Regions from separate parts of the Vibrio penaeicida genome, predicted to be linked through region 2. Evidence: riboswitches for the same ligand, from Rfam matches in the RefSeq annotation. Region 2 holds a riboswitch; the other holds the start of a gene.
The links. Region 2 has a riboswitch for cyclic di-GMP ahead of LDO37_RS04020 (hypothetical protein). Riboswitches for the same ligand answer to the same signal wherever they lie in the genome.
Positions count from the first base shown of each region.

Region 1 (8,129 bases), 590 kb from region 2:
TGGCTAATCATGTTTAATATACGTTCTCGGCTAAGAACCTTGTTTGGGTGTGAAGACAAAGCCACAAGCAACTCGTACTCGGCTTTGGTCAGTTTAACAGGTTCGCCATTACGGCTAAGTGCACGACGTTGGATATCAAACGTCCACTCTCCAAAACGGATTAGTTGCCCAGATTCTTCTTTTCTGTCTTCTTTCGCTGGAGCATGACGTGCAGCGGAAATTCTCCACAACAAATTTTTTACTCTAACCAGAAGCTCTCTAAGCTCAAAAGGTTTTGTCACGTAATCATCGGCACCCATTTCTAGGCCGACAATTTTATCAATGCTATCCGTGCGTCCTGTGACGAGGATGATCCCTATATCAGATTGACTGCGTAGTTCACGAGTCAGCATTAGCCCGTCTTCGCCTGGTAAGTTAATATCCAGCATGACTAAATCAACAGATTGCTCTTCTAAAATTGCGCGCATTTGCTCGCCACTTTCAGCTTCGCTAACTTGATAGCCTTCGTTCTGGAAATAGCCCACCAGCTTGCTACGGGTAACCACATCGTCTTCTACGACTAATACGTGATAGCTCATCTACACCACTTTCTTTTGTATTTATAAGGATATATAAGGTATTTGTTCGACTTTAATGTAAATATAAAGACAAACTTGCCACAGTCTATTTGCGACTCTTTATATTCTATTCACAAAAAGTTACATTTCTAGCGAATTCGTTAAAAAGAAGGCAATTTCCTAACTTTTATTGATTCAAAGCAACCAATTTGGCTCCTATTCATAACCTGATTTTTATTTTCATTTCTTGCCATACTTTAGATTAGTTCTGTTCATCTTAATTCGTTAGAATTGCGCCAATAACCTCATACGGAGCGGCAACGCTATGCAAGAAACAAAAGCATTCAACGAAAAGCGCGCAGAGATTTACTGGTGGCTTTCTAGCCTTTTTGCTCATGAACTGAAACAAGAAGAGTTGGAGCATTACCACACGGCTGAAATCAGGGGCTTCATTAGCGGTCTTGCAGAAAACGAAACCTTAAAACCGGCGGCTCAGCAACTTATCGAATCCCTGAATAAACTCCAAGATAGAGAAGATGCTCAGTTAGAACTCGCTGCGGATTTTTGTGGCCTATTTCTGACCACAGATAAAAAAGCGGCCTTGCCATACGCCTCAATCTACAAATCTGGTCTGCTCAATGATGAACCAGCGAAACAAATGGAATCATTGTTAAGAGAAAAAGGTGTCTCTTTGCTAGAGGGGTTTAACGAGCCAGCAGATCACCTCGCCATTCAATTGGACTTTTTGGGTAACCTCATTATTCGCTCAAACGAATTAAAAACGAACGAGCAGTTTGAAGATGCACTGCGAGAACAGCTGTGGTTCATAAATACGCATCTCATGACTTGGCTTCCAATATTTAACAAGAACTGCAAAAATTATGATGGCTTTGGGTTCTACGCAGCTTTGTCACAATTGCTTGTGAGTTTTGTCGAACTAGACCGCCAATATATTTCTGGCGAGTAAACCGGCAAGGTGGGATATCTTGATAGTATTGAGCTCGAAGACTTTACTTAGGTATTGAGCTAATTTGTTTTAAATATAAAACAGCACCCTTAAAAAATATTAGGATTCCTCATAAATGTGACACTTGGTATAATTTTTTACGATTCACTCCATTGTCACATAGGAAATTAAAGACTAAGATCGTGATCGCAAACGATAAAATATGAAACGCTGAAAAGCATTAACTAAGCCGCTGTATTAATAGCGGTTTTTGTGTTTTTAGTCGATTTTAATAACACAATGAAATCCGCCTTGCTGAAAACATTAGCTACTTTAAATTTAGCACCTTACCCCTTAGCTCGGCTCTACAGGATATTTGTTTTATGGCCACTATTAAAGATGTCGCACGACTTGCCGGAGTATCAACTACAACGGTTTCGCATGTTATAAATAAAACACGCTTTGTTGCTGAAACTACACAAGAGAAAGTTAAAAAAGCAGTAGAAGAACTAAACTATGCACCGAGCGCTGTTGCACGTAGCTTAAAGTGCAACACGACTCGTACTATAGGTATGTTAGTTACACAGTCTTCTAATCCATTCTTTGCAGAAGTCGTCGATGGCGTTGAAAGTTACTGTTATCGCCAAGGCTACACGTTGATCTTGTGCAACACCGGCGGGATATATGAAAAGCAACGGGATTATATTCGTATGCTTGCTGAGAAGCGTGTAGATGGCATCTTGGTCATGTGCTCAGATTTAACTGAAGATCTTCGTGAAATGCTTGATGCGCACTCATCCATTCCAAAAGTGATCATGGATTGGGGTCCAGAGAGTTCCCAAGCCGATAAGATAATAGATAACTCTGAGGAAGGTGGTTACTTAGCGACAAAATATCTTTTAGACAATGGTCATACCGATATTGCCTGTCTTACTGGCCATGAAGAAAAAGTGGCTTGTATTGAACGGGTCATTGGCTACAAGCGAGCGCTGAGAGAATACGATATTGAATTCAAGCAAGAACGCATACTTGTCGGCAACTTCGAATGTGATACCGCTGTCTTAGCGGCGGACAAGATCCTTGCTATGGAAAACAGACCAACAGCCGTTTTCTGCTTTAATGATCTTATGGCACTCGGGGTCATTAGCCGTCTTCAAGAGAACGGTGTCCGTGTTCCTGATGACATTTCGATCATTGGATACGACAATATTGAGCTATCAGGATACTTTTCTCCTCCTCTGACAACCGTCCACCAGCCTAAGCGCCGAGTGGGTAAAACGGCATTTGAAATCCTTCTCCAAAGAATCAAAGACAAAGAACACGATAAACGCATCTTCGAGATGCATCCTGAAATCGTAGAGAGAAGTTCTGTTAAAAAGTTAAATTAAATTAGTTAATTCTAATTAAGCCTGGCTATATGTCAGGCTTTTTGCTTTATTGCCCAAATAAGAAACAATATTTATATCTGTACATTTATTTTTTGAAGGCAGATCACACATAAAGCATTTTGATGTGATGCTTGTTCCGGTTTTTCTCTATGATTTTATTGTCACGCACAGGGCAAACCATTTGAAAAAGTGGGACGCAAAGCTTCCGGCCTAAATGGATTTATTTGAAATCAATATGGTAGCGGGGTTGCCGATGGTAAATATGCATACTTCTTTTCCAGAGTTAACCAAACTCTGACATCTGACTGCATCACTTTGCTATTTTTTCTCGGACCTGAACTTAGTAGTGGCATAACTTCTTTAGCCGAGACAGTACAGCATGGATAAACCAATACTTAAAAACTCATTGAAGCTATTTGAACCATTAGGGACGATAAAATCACGTTCTATGTTTGGTGGTTTTGGCGTTTTCGCCGATGACACTATGTTCGCCTTAGTCGTTCAAAACACTTTACACATCAGAGCTGACTCAAAAAGTGCTCAAAAGTTCGAACAACAAGGTTTAAAACCTTATGTGTACAAGAAGCGCGGGTTTCCGGTTGTCACCAAGTATTTTGCACTCCCAGAAACCAGTTGGGATAATACCAATGACATCATAGAGAAAGCTTCTCTAGCGCTGAAAGTTGCAAGAACAGAGAAACAAAAGCAAGCCGAAACCAAACCAACGCGTTTGAAAGACTTGCCTAATTTACGTTTGGGTACAGAAAGAATGCTCAAAAAAGCAGGAATCTCTTCCGTTCAGGAGTTACAAAACTTCGGTTCTGTTGAAGCCTTCAAAGCCATCAAGCAGACTCATTCAAGCGATGTTGGCTTAGAGCTACTATGGGCTCTAGAGGGTGCAATTAATGGCACTCACTGGTCCGTGATTCCTCAAGATAGACGTGATGAATTAATGAAACGCTTAAGTTAGTTAAACCTTCATGCTAAAAAAGCCTCCTTTGGAGGCTTTTTTATTGCTGAAATTCACAGTTTATCTATCCTGCACAGACCCTTATGGGCGACTTGCTGTCATAATTAAAACTCATTGACTATATTGGACGAACTATGAAGGTGTACTCTACTGCGCTCCCGACAGAAGCTCATATTGTATGTGAGCTGTTAAAGGCACAGGGAATCGATGTTGAAGTTCGTGGTGAAGGTCTATTTGGCTTGCAAGGTGAGCTTCCATTTGGTCCAGACACCGAACCATATATTTGGTTAAACAACGAATTTCAGTACGACAAAGCCAAAAAGATTGTGAAGTCTTATACCGATCAAACCGCTAACCAATCAAAACCAAACTGGTGCTGTCCGAAATGCGATGAATGGATAGAAGCTCAGTTTGGTGCCTGTTGGAACTGTGGGCACCACGTCAGCGAGCATGCTGACGAATAAACCCTATCGATTTTTCATTAAAAATATCTGGTTTTTCCACATTGCACACATGACCACAATCAGGAATTTCAATCAACGCACTGCGTTTATGAATCCTCACCATTTCTTTGACTGGACGAAGAAACATATAATCTCTATCTCCCATCAGATATAACGTTGGAATCGGGATTTCTTTTTCACGGAAATATTTCATCAACGGGTTTACATCTGCTGCCAAGGTGTACCAACGCTTAAATTCTTTTTGACACAGCTTTTTCGCTTCTCTAACAAATAAATGCCGCGATTCTTTTTGGTTTTTTTGTGGCATGACTATGTAAGCAAACAAGCTGTACAACCACATGTAAGGAATGAAGTGTTTGCTCCAATCTCCCACCTTAACCAACACCTGTGAACGAATATCAAACCGAGTTACCGCCCCACCCAATACCATGGTAGATACTCGATCTGAGGCTATCTCGGCAAGGTTTCGCACAATGATGGTTCCTAAAGACATACCAACAAAGTGAGCAGATTGAATTTTTAAATGATCCAATACTTGCAAGATATCTTGGCAGATATCTTTGAACGTATAGCCTTTTTTAAGGAGATCTTGAATAACATTGTTCGACCGCCCATGACCTCTGAGATCAATAAGCAATAAATTAAAATGCTGCTTGTAGGCTTTAATCTGCTTAAACCAAATGGAAGAGCTACCACCAGCACCATGAACAAAGACCACCCACTCATTACTGGTGGGGTGGTTATAAGTCTTGTGAAATAACAAAGGGTTCGACATCGCTTAACAAATATTATGAATCTTTCTAGTTCTATTAGGTAAAAGCTTACCACAATATGAGTAAATTGGGTGGTCAAGCTCCTCCTACCATAGAAAAGCCTCTCAATTTTCATTGAGAGGCTATTGTCATCAGAGGTTTTACGCAAACAGGCTACACTCAACCCGCTCTTGTTTTACAGCAGCGCAGCCTGATACATATTCACATACTCGTTAGCCGATGCTTCCCAACTAAACTCCGTATTCATTGCATTCAAACGAACGCGCTGAACCTCATCGGGTTGCTGCAAGTATAGAATCAACGCTCGTTGCATCGCGATCAACAATGCTTCTGGTGTTGGGTCTAAGAAACTGAAGCCAGTCGCAAGTTTTTCATCCGTGTCGTAATCAACCACAGTATCTTTTAAACCGCCCACTTCGCGTACAATCGGAAGCGTTCCGTAAGCCATACTATAGATCTGGTTCAACCCACATGCTTCAAACTCTGAAGGCATCAGGAAGAAATCTGATCCAGCTTCAACCAAGTGTGCTAAGCGATTGTTGTAAGCTTCAATAAACGAAAATTTGTTTGAGTATCGACTCGCGGCCTCATGAAGTTTTGCAGCCACTTGAGGCTCACCCGTGCCTACGATAACTAGCTGAACGTCATTTCGCAAAAACTGCTCTATGATAGGCAAAAGGTAGTGGAACCCCTTTTGGTGTGTTAAACGACAAACCATCCCAAAGACAGGCAGCTCTTTTGTTGGCAACCCAACCTCTTCCTGCAATTGGCATTTATTGAGTTGTTTACCCTTCACCATACTCGAAGCTTCAGCCTCATAATGGTGATCTAGGTATTTGTCCGTCTTCGGATCCCATTCACTATAATCGCAACCATTAAGAATCCCGTATAGGTCTGCACTGCGATGAACAAAATCGTCCACCATTCCGTGTGACCCTAACGTGGTCATCAGTTCTGCGGCATAATTAGGGCTAACAGCATTCACTTTGTCCGCAAACGCAACACCTGCGCGTAGCATACTGATGCGATCTTGACCGTATTGCAGTCGCTCTAAACCAGACAGGTTCAACTCAGGAATAATTTCCAAGTCGTGATAGGTATAGACCCCCTTAAAAATCGCGTTGTGTACAGTTAAAACACTTCTAATGGAGCGAAAGCGCTCATCATGTTCATAGCGAGTTTTTAATAAGAACGGTACTAACCCTGTATGCCAGTCATTGGCATGGATAATGTCTGGTTTTATTCCGAGTTTAGGGAGAATATCGAGGCAAGCGGAGGCAAAAAAACCGAAACGCTCTCCGTTATCTGGATACGCCTGATTGGATTCCGCATACAATTCACTGCGATCAAAATACTTATGGCATTCAACGGCATATACAGGAACACCATCTAGCGATAACTTCTTTACTTGATAGTGAACATGTGGCCAGAAATCTAACTCTGTATTGAGTACAACTTCGGCACTTTCTAACCCAGGTAAGGTTCGATAACCCGGAATAACTATCGATACATCATGCCCTAGAACTTGAAGGGCTTTAGGTAGGGCTTTGGCAACATCTGCCAAGCCACCACTTTTCACCAAGCCTTCGGCTTCAGAAACCGTAAACCAGATATTCATTCGATCCATACTAGAACCCAACTTTCGTTCCTTTCTTGATGACGACTACACCGTCAGGGGAAACGTGGAAGCGCTGAGCATCAAGCTCTAGATCTTCACCAATAATCGTCCCTGGAGCAATTTCGACATCTTTATCAATAATGGTTCGACGTATTTTACAACCTGCACCAATTTTTACATCACCTAAAAGGATAGATTCACTAATAATCGAACCACTCGCAATGTTACTACGATAGCCTAGAACAGATTTGTGAATAGATGATCCTTGAATGTAGCTGCCGCCAGACACTAAGCTGTCATTGACACGTACACGACAATCGTCATTAGTATCAACAAACGTTGCTGGTGGCAAAGGGGGGTAATAGGTATGCAATGGCCAGCTTCGGTTATACAGAGAAAACTCAGGATCTTTTTCAAGTAGATCCATATGCGCAGCCCAATAAGAATCTATCGTGCCGACATCTCTCCAGTAAGTAGAACCCTTTTCACCATTTATTTTGTTGGTAGAGAAATCGTAAACATACACTTCTCCGGATGGAAACATCTTTGGAATAATGTCTTTACCAAAGTCATGGCTGGATGTTTCACTGTCTGCATCTTCACGTAACTCTTTGCACAATGAGTCTGCGTCGAAAATGTAGTTCCCCATCGAAACTAACGCTTCCTCGGGGCTACCTGGAATGGACTTTGGATTTTCTGGTTTTTCTTCAAAACCAATCATTTTTCCATTTTTATCTACCTCAATAACACCGAATTGCGACGCCTCTTTGAGCGGCATTCGCAAAGCTGAAACCGTAAGTTTTGCTTCCATTCGCTTATGAAAGTCAAGCATTTGCCTGATATCCATTTTGTAGATATGGTCTGAACCAAAAATGCAAACTTGATCAGGTTGCGCTAATTCGATAAACCGAATGTTTTGGTAGATAGCATCTGCCGTACCCTCATACCAACGTTTACCGTCACGCATTTGAGCAGGAATAGGGTCGATGAACCTGTCTGTAATACCCGACAAATTCCAACCTTTCTTCATATGCAAATAAAGGGATTGAGATTTAAATTGCGTGAGAACATAAATTCTCATTAAATCTGCGTTTACAAAGTTATTCAGAGCGAAATCTATCAGGCGATAGCTTCCTCCGAAAGGCACCGAGGGTTTACTGCGTGATCCTGTTAGGGGTCTTAGTCTAGAACCTTCCCCACCCGCAAGAATCATTCCTAATACACCAGCCATTATATATCTCCATATCTTATAGTTTTATGCCCGCACTAACGAAATACGTGTGTTTCGATTGTTGGGTCATACGTCCATGTGCAGAGACAGTGTTCTGCTCCGAGTTGAACCACGACATTACATGCGTCGCACTTTGTGTAACGTATGTGCAACCCCACGAAAATCTCTTGGAGAGATAACTG
Region 1 is NZ_AP025144.1:1,427,364-1,435,492, reverse strand. It holds gene torR (two-component system response regulator TorR) at 1-578, opposite strand, end outside; gene torD (molecular chaperone TorD) at 883-1,524, shown strand; gene purR (HTH-type transcriptional repressor PurR) at 1,887-2,891, shown strand; cyclic di-GMP riboswitch class I at 3,053-3,146, shown strand; gene LDO37_RS06695 (TfoX/Sxy family DNA transformation protein) at 3,271-3,861, shown strand; gene LDO37_RS06690 (putative signal transducing protein) at 3,996-4,325, shown strand; gene LDO37_RS06685 (alpha/beta fold hydrolase) at 4,303-5,100, opposite strand; gene glgA (glycogen synthase GlgA) at 5,274-6,725, opposite strand; gene glgC (glucose-1-phosphate adenylyltransferase) at 6,727-7,947, opposite strand.
Region 1: it holds a riboswitch for cyclic di-GMP, as region 2 does, so the genes downstream of both, LDO37_RS06695 (TfoX/Sxy family DNA transformation protein) here and LDO37_RS04020 (hypothetical protein) in region 2, are expected to answer to the same signal.

Region 2 (8,129 bases):
CAGTTGAATGTTCAACCCTCTACTGGAAAAGTCGATGGTTTTTCCTTTTAGCGGCTCTGTATTTCCCAATTGAGCTTCGACAGGAGAATCAAATACAAACCTTGGTTCTGTACGGCGAGAGCTGGAATCAAAGTATATGCCTTGTGGCGAACCCACTATCTGACGAGTATGACGGAATCGATTGAGCTCCGAGCTTGGTATGCTAGGTTTTTCTGTTAACAAATAGTCGTGGCTGGTTTTCGCGTCGCTCACTTCTTGTAAAATACCAGTGTGTGTCAGAGTTTTGATGGTTTCTGACATTTCTGGTGCAACTTCTAACAAGTGTGAGATCTCGTCTTTAGATAACTCAAACATATGTAGCCGGAATACTCGCCAGCTATCGCGTCTAGCGCCTACATGCCAAAAGAGCTGTCTTTGTTCACGGGAAGCCTCTGGCAGCATCATACTGTAAAACAAGGTTTTATCTTGATGTTCATGAGTAAACGAATAGATAAAATTACTACTGGTCTTCATTCCCGGTGGGGTAAGAGGGGCCATGCGTTCACGATGAAAGAGAGTGCCTAAAGTCTGTTGGTTACGCTCGTCATGCCAATATGTCCAAAGCCCCTGATTAGCGTCTGTGAGCAGTGAATACCGGAGCTCGGTGCCAGAGAAAAACAGTGGAAGATTACTGGTGTGTTTTAAGTAGCTGTGCTCGTAGCCTCGAGAACGTGCCCGAAGAATATGATCTTGGTTGTCGTGTTTGGCTCGTTTAGAATTGTTTTTTAGCATCAGCTCAATGGCATGAGAAATTGCATCGGTTTCGGTGAGTTTCATCAATCGAAGCCATTTCACGCTGTTGTTTTCAAAGCAATTGTCTACACCAAGAATTCGATATTCGAGCGCTTCTTCTAATTCGGGGTTATTGGTTTCTTTCGCAAGCTGGACGAAGCGTGCTTCAATGACTTCACCGAGTTTGTAGTCGAATGCGCTTGGTACCTTAAACTTTGCACCTGAACACGATAAATCAACACTGACGCCGTGGATCTCTTGACCGGACTTTAATTTGATGTCTACTTGGCTTGCCATGCGTAAGCGGTTTTCTTGACGGCGTAAATCGTAGCCTAACCGAATGGCTTCTGCTTCATATGGGCTGTCGGGGTCGGTGATGCTGTAGGTCATGTTCGGGCGATTTTTACTCATCACCCTAAAGTTATTACGAGTGTTGACTAACGCTTCCCACACGCCTTCGGTATAGCCACCAAAGCGCTTCACTTTTTTGTGATAAGCATTAATCGCTACGTCGTCGAGCCAATGGGTTAGCTCCTCCAGCTTGTATTCGCGACATTCCCCTTGTACTCGTCCTCTCAAATCTATGGTCTTGGTGCATGGCGCCATCACACGCTTCATTTCCATTTTGACCAAAATTTTGACCGACGGATGCTCCCCTTCTGTCATTTGTGACAATACAAGGTCGAAGTCATCCGAACGATATACGGGTATGAGGCGCTCAACGAGCGAGAGTATTTCAGCTTGTTCCATTATTTCTGTTAAAGTACCTGTCCTAACTGGGTTATCGACGACGTAATCGTTATCTTTAAAATAATTATACTCTTATGATCAGAGATATGACCCCAATGTTAAATTTTTATTGTAAATAATTGAGGGACGGCAAGTTCTATGGCGAAAGCAAAACGTGCATATGTTTGTAATGATTGTGGTGCAGATTTCCCCCGCTGGCAAGGGCAGTGCAATGCTTGTGGGGCGTGGAACACCATATCTGAAATTCGTCTTGCCGCTTCGCCAACAGTAGCCCGTAATGAAAGACTTTCAGGGTATGCAGGCTCTGGAACAGAATCCAAAGTACAAAAACTGTCGGAAATTGATCTTCAAGAAGTGCCTCGTTTTTCTAGTGGGTTCAAAGAATTAGATAGAGTACTTGGCGGTGGAATTGTGCCGGGAGCGGCTATTCTGATTGGTGGTAACCCTGGAGCCGGTAAATCAACACTTCTTTTACAAACCATGTGTTTGCTTTCAAGCCAAATGCCTTCGCTATATGTGACAGGTGAAGAGTCTTTACAACAGGTCGCAATGCGAGCATCGCGATTGGGCTTGCCTAAAGATAGCCTCAGCATGTTGTCTGAAACCAATGTCGATAAAATTTGCCAAATTGCAGAAAAAGAACAGCCTCGCATTATGGTGATCGACTCCATTCAGGTGATGCATGTTGCCGATGTGCAATCGTCACCGGGTAGTGTGGCGCAGGTTCGTGAGTCCGCAACTGCTCTAACGCGCTACGCCAAACAGAACAATGTGGCCGTTTTTATTGTTGGTCACGTGACGAAAGATGGCACGTTGGCAGGACCAAAAGTGTTGGAGCACATTATTGACTGTTCGGTCTTGTTAGATGGTGGTACAGACACGCGTTTCCGTACTATGCGCAGCCACAAAAACCGTTTTGGTGCGGTGAATGAGCTGGGTGTGTTCGCGATGACAGGGCAAGGGCTAAAAGAAGTCAGTAACCCTTCTGCCATTTTCTTATCTCGTGGGGAAGAGGAAACTTCTGGCAGTTCAGTCATGGTGGTGTGGGAAGGAACGCGTCCACTTTTAGTTGAAATTCAAGCGTTGGTGGATTATTCGCAGTTGGCTAACCCTCGCCGAGTGGCGGTGGGGCTGGAGCAAAACCGCTTGTCTTTGTTGCTTGCCGTTTTACATAAACACGGCGGTTTACAAATGGCCGACCAAGACGTATTCGTGAACGTGGTTGGCGGGGTTAAGGTGACTGAAACCAGTGCCGACCTTGCGTTAGTGATGGCGTTATTATCGAGCTTTCGAGACCGACCATTGCCGAAAGATGTCGTGGTGTTTGGTGAGGTTGGGCTAGCGGGTGAAATCCGCCCTGTACCCAGTGGACAAGAGCGATTAATGGAAGCGTTCAAACACGGCTTCACCAAAGCCATTGTCCCAGCCGCCAATATGCCAAAAGGCGGAATTCAAGGCATGCAAATCCATGGTGTTAAGAAGCTGTCAGAAGCCATCGAAGCGTTTGATGAGTTGTAAGCTTTATACTCTTATCATCAAGATGACTTGGTTTAAAAGTTGAATGAAAGCCACCTCGCGGTGGCTTTTTTGTTTATTGAAGCTTCAGGTTACGGATTTCGTAACCGTCACTATTGGGAGCATAACCAGATTGCGTTGGTGGAATCAGGTGTGTTTTGTCGAAAAAGCGAATGATATCTAACGCACAATTTTTATATTGATCGTCGTTAAATGTCTTGCTGACCTTACGGTTCGTTAGTAAATAGTTGTTGTCTTCGCCCGTTTCTAAAAACTCCCATTGAGTGTATCGAGTTTGGGTATTTTCGTCTAAGCAATACAAGCGGACTTTGATCAACCCTTGTTCTGGGTAACGCTCATAATCCCAGTTGTTACTGGTGAACTCTTCCATAGACAGTGTTTTGCCGTAGATAGGGCAGAATGAGAACTGACCGCTTTTTGTCATGCGGAATGAAGAGACACCGCCTTTGCCAACTGCGTAGAAACGCTTCTGGTGAAAGATGTTGCGCGGTTCGTAACGCCATGCTTCATCAACACGTTGCCCCGGTTTATTTACTGTAAAGTTACCTACCGCGTCATCAATGTACATATCACAGCCCCAATTCGAAGGCATGTGACTTGGGTTTCCACTCATACACTGATTGAACTGTGGGCTACCCGCAGGGAAGAATAGGTTGCACATATCTGTATTTGGGTTGTCAGCCAACTTGGCGACTTTAACGTTTTGCACTAGCAATTGAGAAGCATCAGAATGATTGCCTCCGCTGATCACGACGGGAGTATAGGTACGGTTGGCAACAAAAACGGCGCTGGCTTTGTTCATGCCATTGACCTTGGGCGCATAACCATCGTACCCATTGACTGGGAAATCAATTCTGGGTTCGTTCACCAAAACCTTATGAGCACTGCCATTCGCTGTTCCTGATGTGATTTTGCCGTTGACCTTAACGATGACATTTTGATTACCACTCGCTCGTTGATAATCAAAGCTAACATTGTATTTGGCTCCTGGTATTGTTGGGATAAATGTGCGTAGCAATACAGGCGTTTGGTTAGCATTAAAGTTTAAGGCGTAAAGTTCTCCGCCAACGGAGATACGCTTATTTGGGCCGCAGTAGCTTAGGTCTGCTCGCAAAGCGGCACTGTAGTCCGAATCTGAGAAGACTGCTCCTTTCCGGCTTGCTATACCAATCTCCAATCGCGTTTCACATTGTTCATTGATTAAGCGCCTTAGCTCGTTATCACCCACTGCCTGAGATAGGTATTGATATTGAGTGTTACCCAAGATTTGATTTAACGAAGCTGAAGTTAGGTGAGCGGCAAAAAGCAGACGACCATTTTGAGTGTATGTTTCTGGGTTGTCGTGAGACAAAACGGTGTTATTTGGCGTAAGGTCAACCATTCCCCAGTTTCCATTCTGGAATTGGTTATGGAACCCACTGAAATCCTGAACAAAGGTGTCAGCTGTGGCTAAGGTTGGTAAGCAAAGTGCAGAAATGGTCAATGCTTTACTGAAAGGAAACGATAAGGTGTTCGATTTTGTGTAGTTTGCATCAGTGCTCAAACGATTAAGTTTCAAGGTAAATACTCCATATTTGAATCAATAGAACACTCTGGAAAGTAAGCAAATAAACTTGTGGTCTTTTATGCAACCTGAATAGATTGTTTTGGGTTGTTAACGCCTAAGACTCTTTTCCCCCAATGCCTTTGCTTAGTTAAGAGAGTGGTCGCAGATTACATTAAATAACCACATTGTTTTTGGTGTTTTATCCGAAGTCTTAAACACGTACGTTTGTCTCAATACGCGGAAATGGATTTGTGTCGTAGCCGAGACATAAGGAGGGATTCAAATAAAAAACGCCACTGTCATTGAAAGTGGCGTTTTGAAGTTAAGTTTTTTGATTTTTAATGCCTAATTTTTCCTTTTTAAAACTATTGTAGTTTTAAATTACGGATGTCAAAGCCATCGTTATTTTCGTCATATCCAGCCTGAGTGGTGGGTATGATATGCGTACGGTCTTCAAATTGTAGTGCGAGCAACAAACAATGTTGGTATTTGGCGTCGTTAAAGGTTTTATCTATTTTCCCTTGCGTGACCAAAAGGTTGTCGTCGCGTTCAGTTCCTATGGTTTCCCAACGAGTTTCTCGCGTACCGTTAGCCGCTAAACAGTTCAATTTGGCAAGCACATAACCTTGTTCTGCGTAACGTTCGTAGTCCCAGTTGTTTGACGTGAACTCTTGCAAGGTGATTTGCTTGTTGAAGATAGGGCAAGCAGAAAGTTTGCCGTTGTTCGACATGTTGAATGTGGAAATACCGCCTTTGCCCACTGAGTAGAATTGTTTCCAGCTGAAGATATTTTGAGGGTCGTAGCGCCACGGCTCACTTAGTGCTCGTTCGCCTGCTTCATCAACTACAAAGTTACCCAACTGAGAGTCGATGTTCAGGTTACAGCTTATTTCAGAAGGCACACCCGTGGAGCCGCCATTCAAGCAATTCTGCAGTTCAGCGCTTCCAGCCGGGTAAAGAAGTTCGCAAAGCTCTTTATTTGGGTTTTGCTTCGTGACGAATACTTTTACGTCTTTCAACATTAACCCATAAGAGTCAGGTAACCCTTTGTCGCGAAAGACGATTGGTGTATGAAAACGGTCGGCTTTAAAGTGAACGACTGCTTTGTTGAAACCTTTTATAAGGTTAGTGTCGTTCAACTGAATAGGAAATTGTAGGCGATGACCGCTGATCCCAACGCCACCATGTCCATTCACTGTCGCACTCGTCACTTCTCCACCGACATTGTTGATAAGGTCGCGGTAGTAGTTATTCGCTTGTGAGGTCGGTGTGTAGGCGCGTCTTTGATATTTAAATACCAAGCGATACTCCGCACCCGGAGTTGTCGGTACAAAGGTGCGAATGTTGACTGCGGCTTCATTATTATTGAAGTTAAGAGGGTAGTACGTTCCACCAACATTTAAGCGACGATTTTTAGGGCAATGTGATGTGTCTGAATCTAGCTCTGCAAGATAACCCCCGCCTTTGTATTGTTGACCGTAAGTTTTAGATGTCCCCACCTCCAATTGAGCTTCACAGTGATTATTGATACGGCGGCGAACTTCTTCTTCGCCAATGGTGCTTTCCAAATACTGGTATTGCGATTTCCCGAGCACATGACGCATGGTGCGCTTGGTCCAACGAGGTTCAAACAGTAACGTACTGCCTGATGTGTAAGCTTGTGGGTTACTAGGCGTTAGCTGCTCACCGGAAGGCGTAAAATCAACCAACCCCCATGTGCCGTGCTCTAGCTGATTTTGATAGGTATTAAATAGTTGGGTGTATTTGTCTAATGTGTCTGCTGCGATAGGGAAAGCTAAGACTGCAGAAGCTAGGCTTAAACTTGCCAATGTTTTTTTTTATCATGACTCTAATCCTTGTGTTTAACAGAAACACTCAGCAATGCAGCCTACCTGAATGCATACCACTGCGATGTTAGGTACTGTCATTTTGCGTCCCGATTTTTCAATCAGTTTGCCCTAAGAGTGGTGATAGATTAGAACAGGCAGAAACGAAAAAAAGGCTAATATAAATAAATTCTTAACTTCGATTTACAGTCTTTCTTTTAAGAATAAGAGAGAGTGAAATTCGCTACCATCCATGTGTTCGTGACATAAAAAATGCCACCGGCAAGCGGTGACATTTTAGGAAGGTATTACTCGAAAAGGTGTTTAGTTTTCGATACGCATAGCACGTACATCAAAACCATCACTGTTCGCATCGTAACCAGACTGTGATTCTGGAATTAGGTGCGTACGGTCAACAAAACGTACTGCTGTAAGCAAGCAGTTGTCGTACTTAGCGTCGTTGAACAATTTGTCGATTTTCTTGTTTGTGATTAGATAATTGTTCTCTAGCTCAGTTTCAATGACTTCCCAGCGGCTCGCACGGATACCATTGTCAACACAAGAAAGTTTAACTTTCACTAAGCCTTGCTCTGCCCAACGCTCGTAGTCCCAGTTGTTCGCAGTGTACTCGTCCAGTCTTAGACGCTTACCTTTGATAGGACAACCAGAGTATTTGCCGTTAGAAGCCATGTTGAACGTTGTGATGCCTTCTCTACCTACACCGTAGAAGTTCTTAGTATGTAGGATATTAAGAGGGTCGTAACGCCATGGTTCACTTGTCGCACGGTAACCTGCTTGGTCTACCACTACGTTACCAAGTGTAGAGTCCACTTCAAGGTTACAGCTGATAACTTCAGGTGCTGGCTCGCCACCATTCAAACAGTTAAGCAGCTCTTGGCTACCTGCTGGGAATAGCACTTCACAGGTTTCTTTATTTGGATTCACTTTCGTTACATGGGTACGTACTTTGTTCACCAAGATACCGTATGAATCAGGAAGACCTTTGTCTGCAATAGCAACTGCAGTGTGGAAGCGGTCTGCCGTAAATTTAATACGTGCAACGTAGAAACCGTGACCATCGCGGCTAGCGTTAGGAGCGGCTGGTAAGCTCACACGCTGACCATCAAAGCTTGCGTTTGAACCACCATCCAGTTTTGCTGATTCGATATCGCCACGAACCCATACTGCTACGTCACGGTATGCATTGTTGGAACTATTGTGATAGTTACGTTTAGTGTAACGAATTTCAACTTCGTACTCAGAGCCCGGTGTTGTTGGGATAAATGTACGTAAGTTTACTGTAGAAGCGTTGTTTTTAGGGTAAGACAAGTCGTAACGCTTACCGCTGACATAGATAGCAGGCTTGTGCTTCTGGCAGTGATAAGTATCTGAATCTAACTCTGTCAGATACTGTTTCTTTTGCTCCCACCAAGGAAGTGGGCTGCCGAAGTTATACGTTTTATGTTTACCGACTTCTGCGCGAGCTTCACATACTTGATCAACAAGGCGGCGGATTTCATCTACACCGATGCTGTTGCGAAGTTCATCAAATTGGTTTGAGCCCAGCATTTTTCTAAGTGTGTTCCAAGTCCAGCGGACTTCGAATAAGATGTTTTGATTGCTGGTGGTGTAAGCAGCTTTGTTACTTGGTGAAAGCGTTTGATTGGGTGATAGGTCAACGGTTGCCCAATAACCCCAAA
Region 2 is NZ_AP025144.1:836,294-844,422, forward strand. It holds gene LDO37_RS04005 (PilZ domain-containing protein) at 1-1,521, opposite strand, end outside; gene radA (DNA repair protein RadA) at 1,660-3,039, shown strand; gene LDO37_RS04015 (hypothetical protein) at 3,113-4,615, opposite strand; gene LDO37_RS04020 (hypothetical protein) at 4,969-6,432, opposite strand; cyclic di-GMP riboswitch class I at 6,478-6,571, opposite strand; gene LDO37_RS04025 (hypothetical protein) at 6,754-8,129, opposite strand, start outside.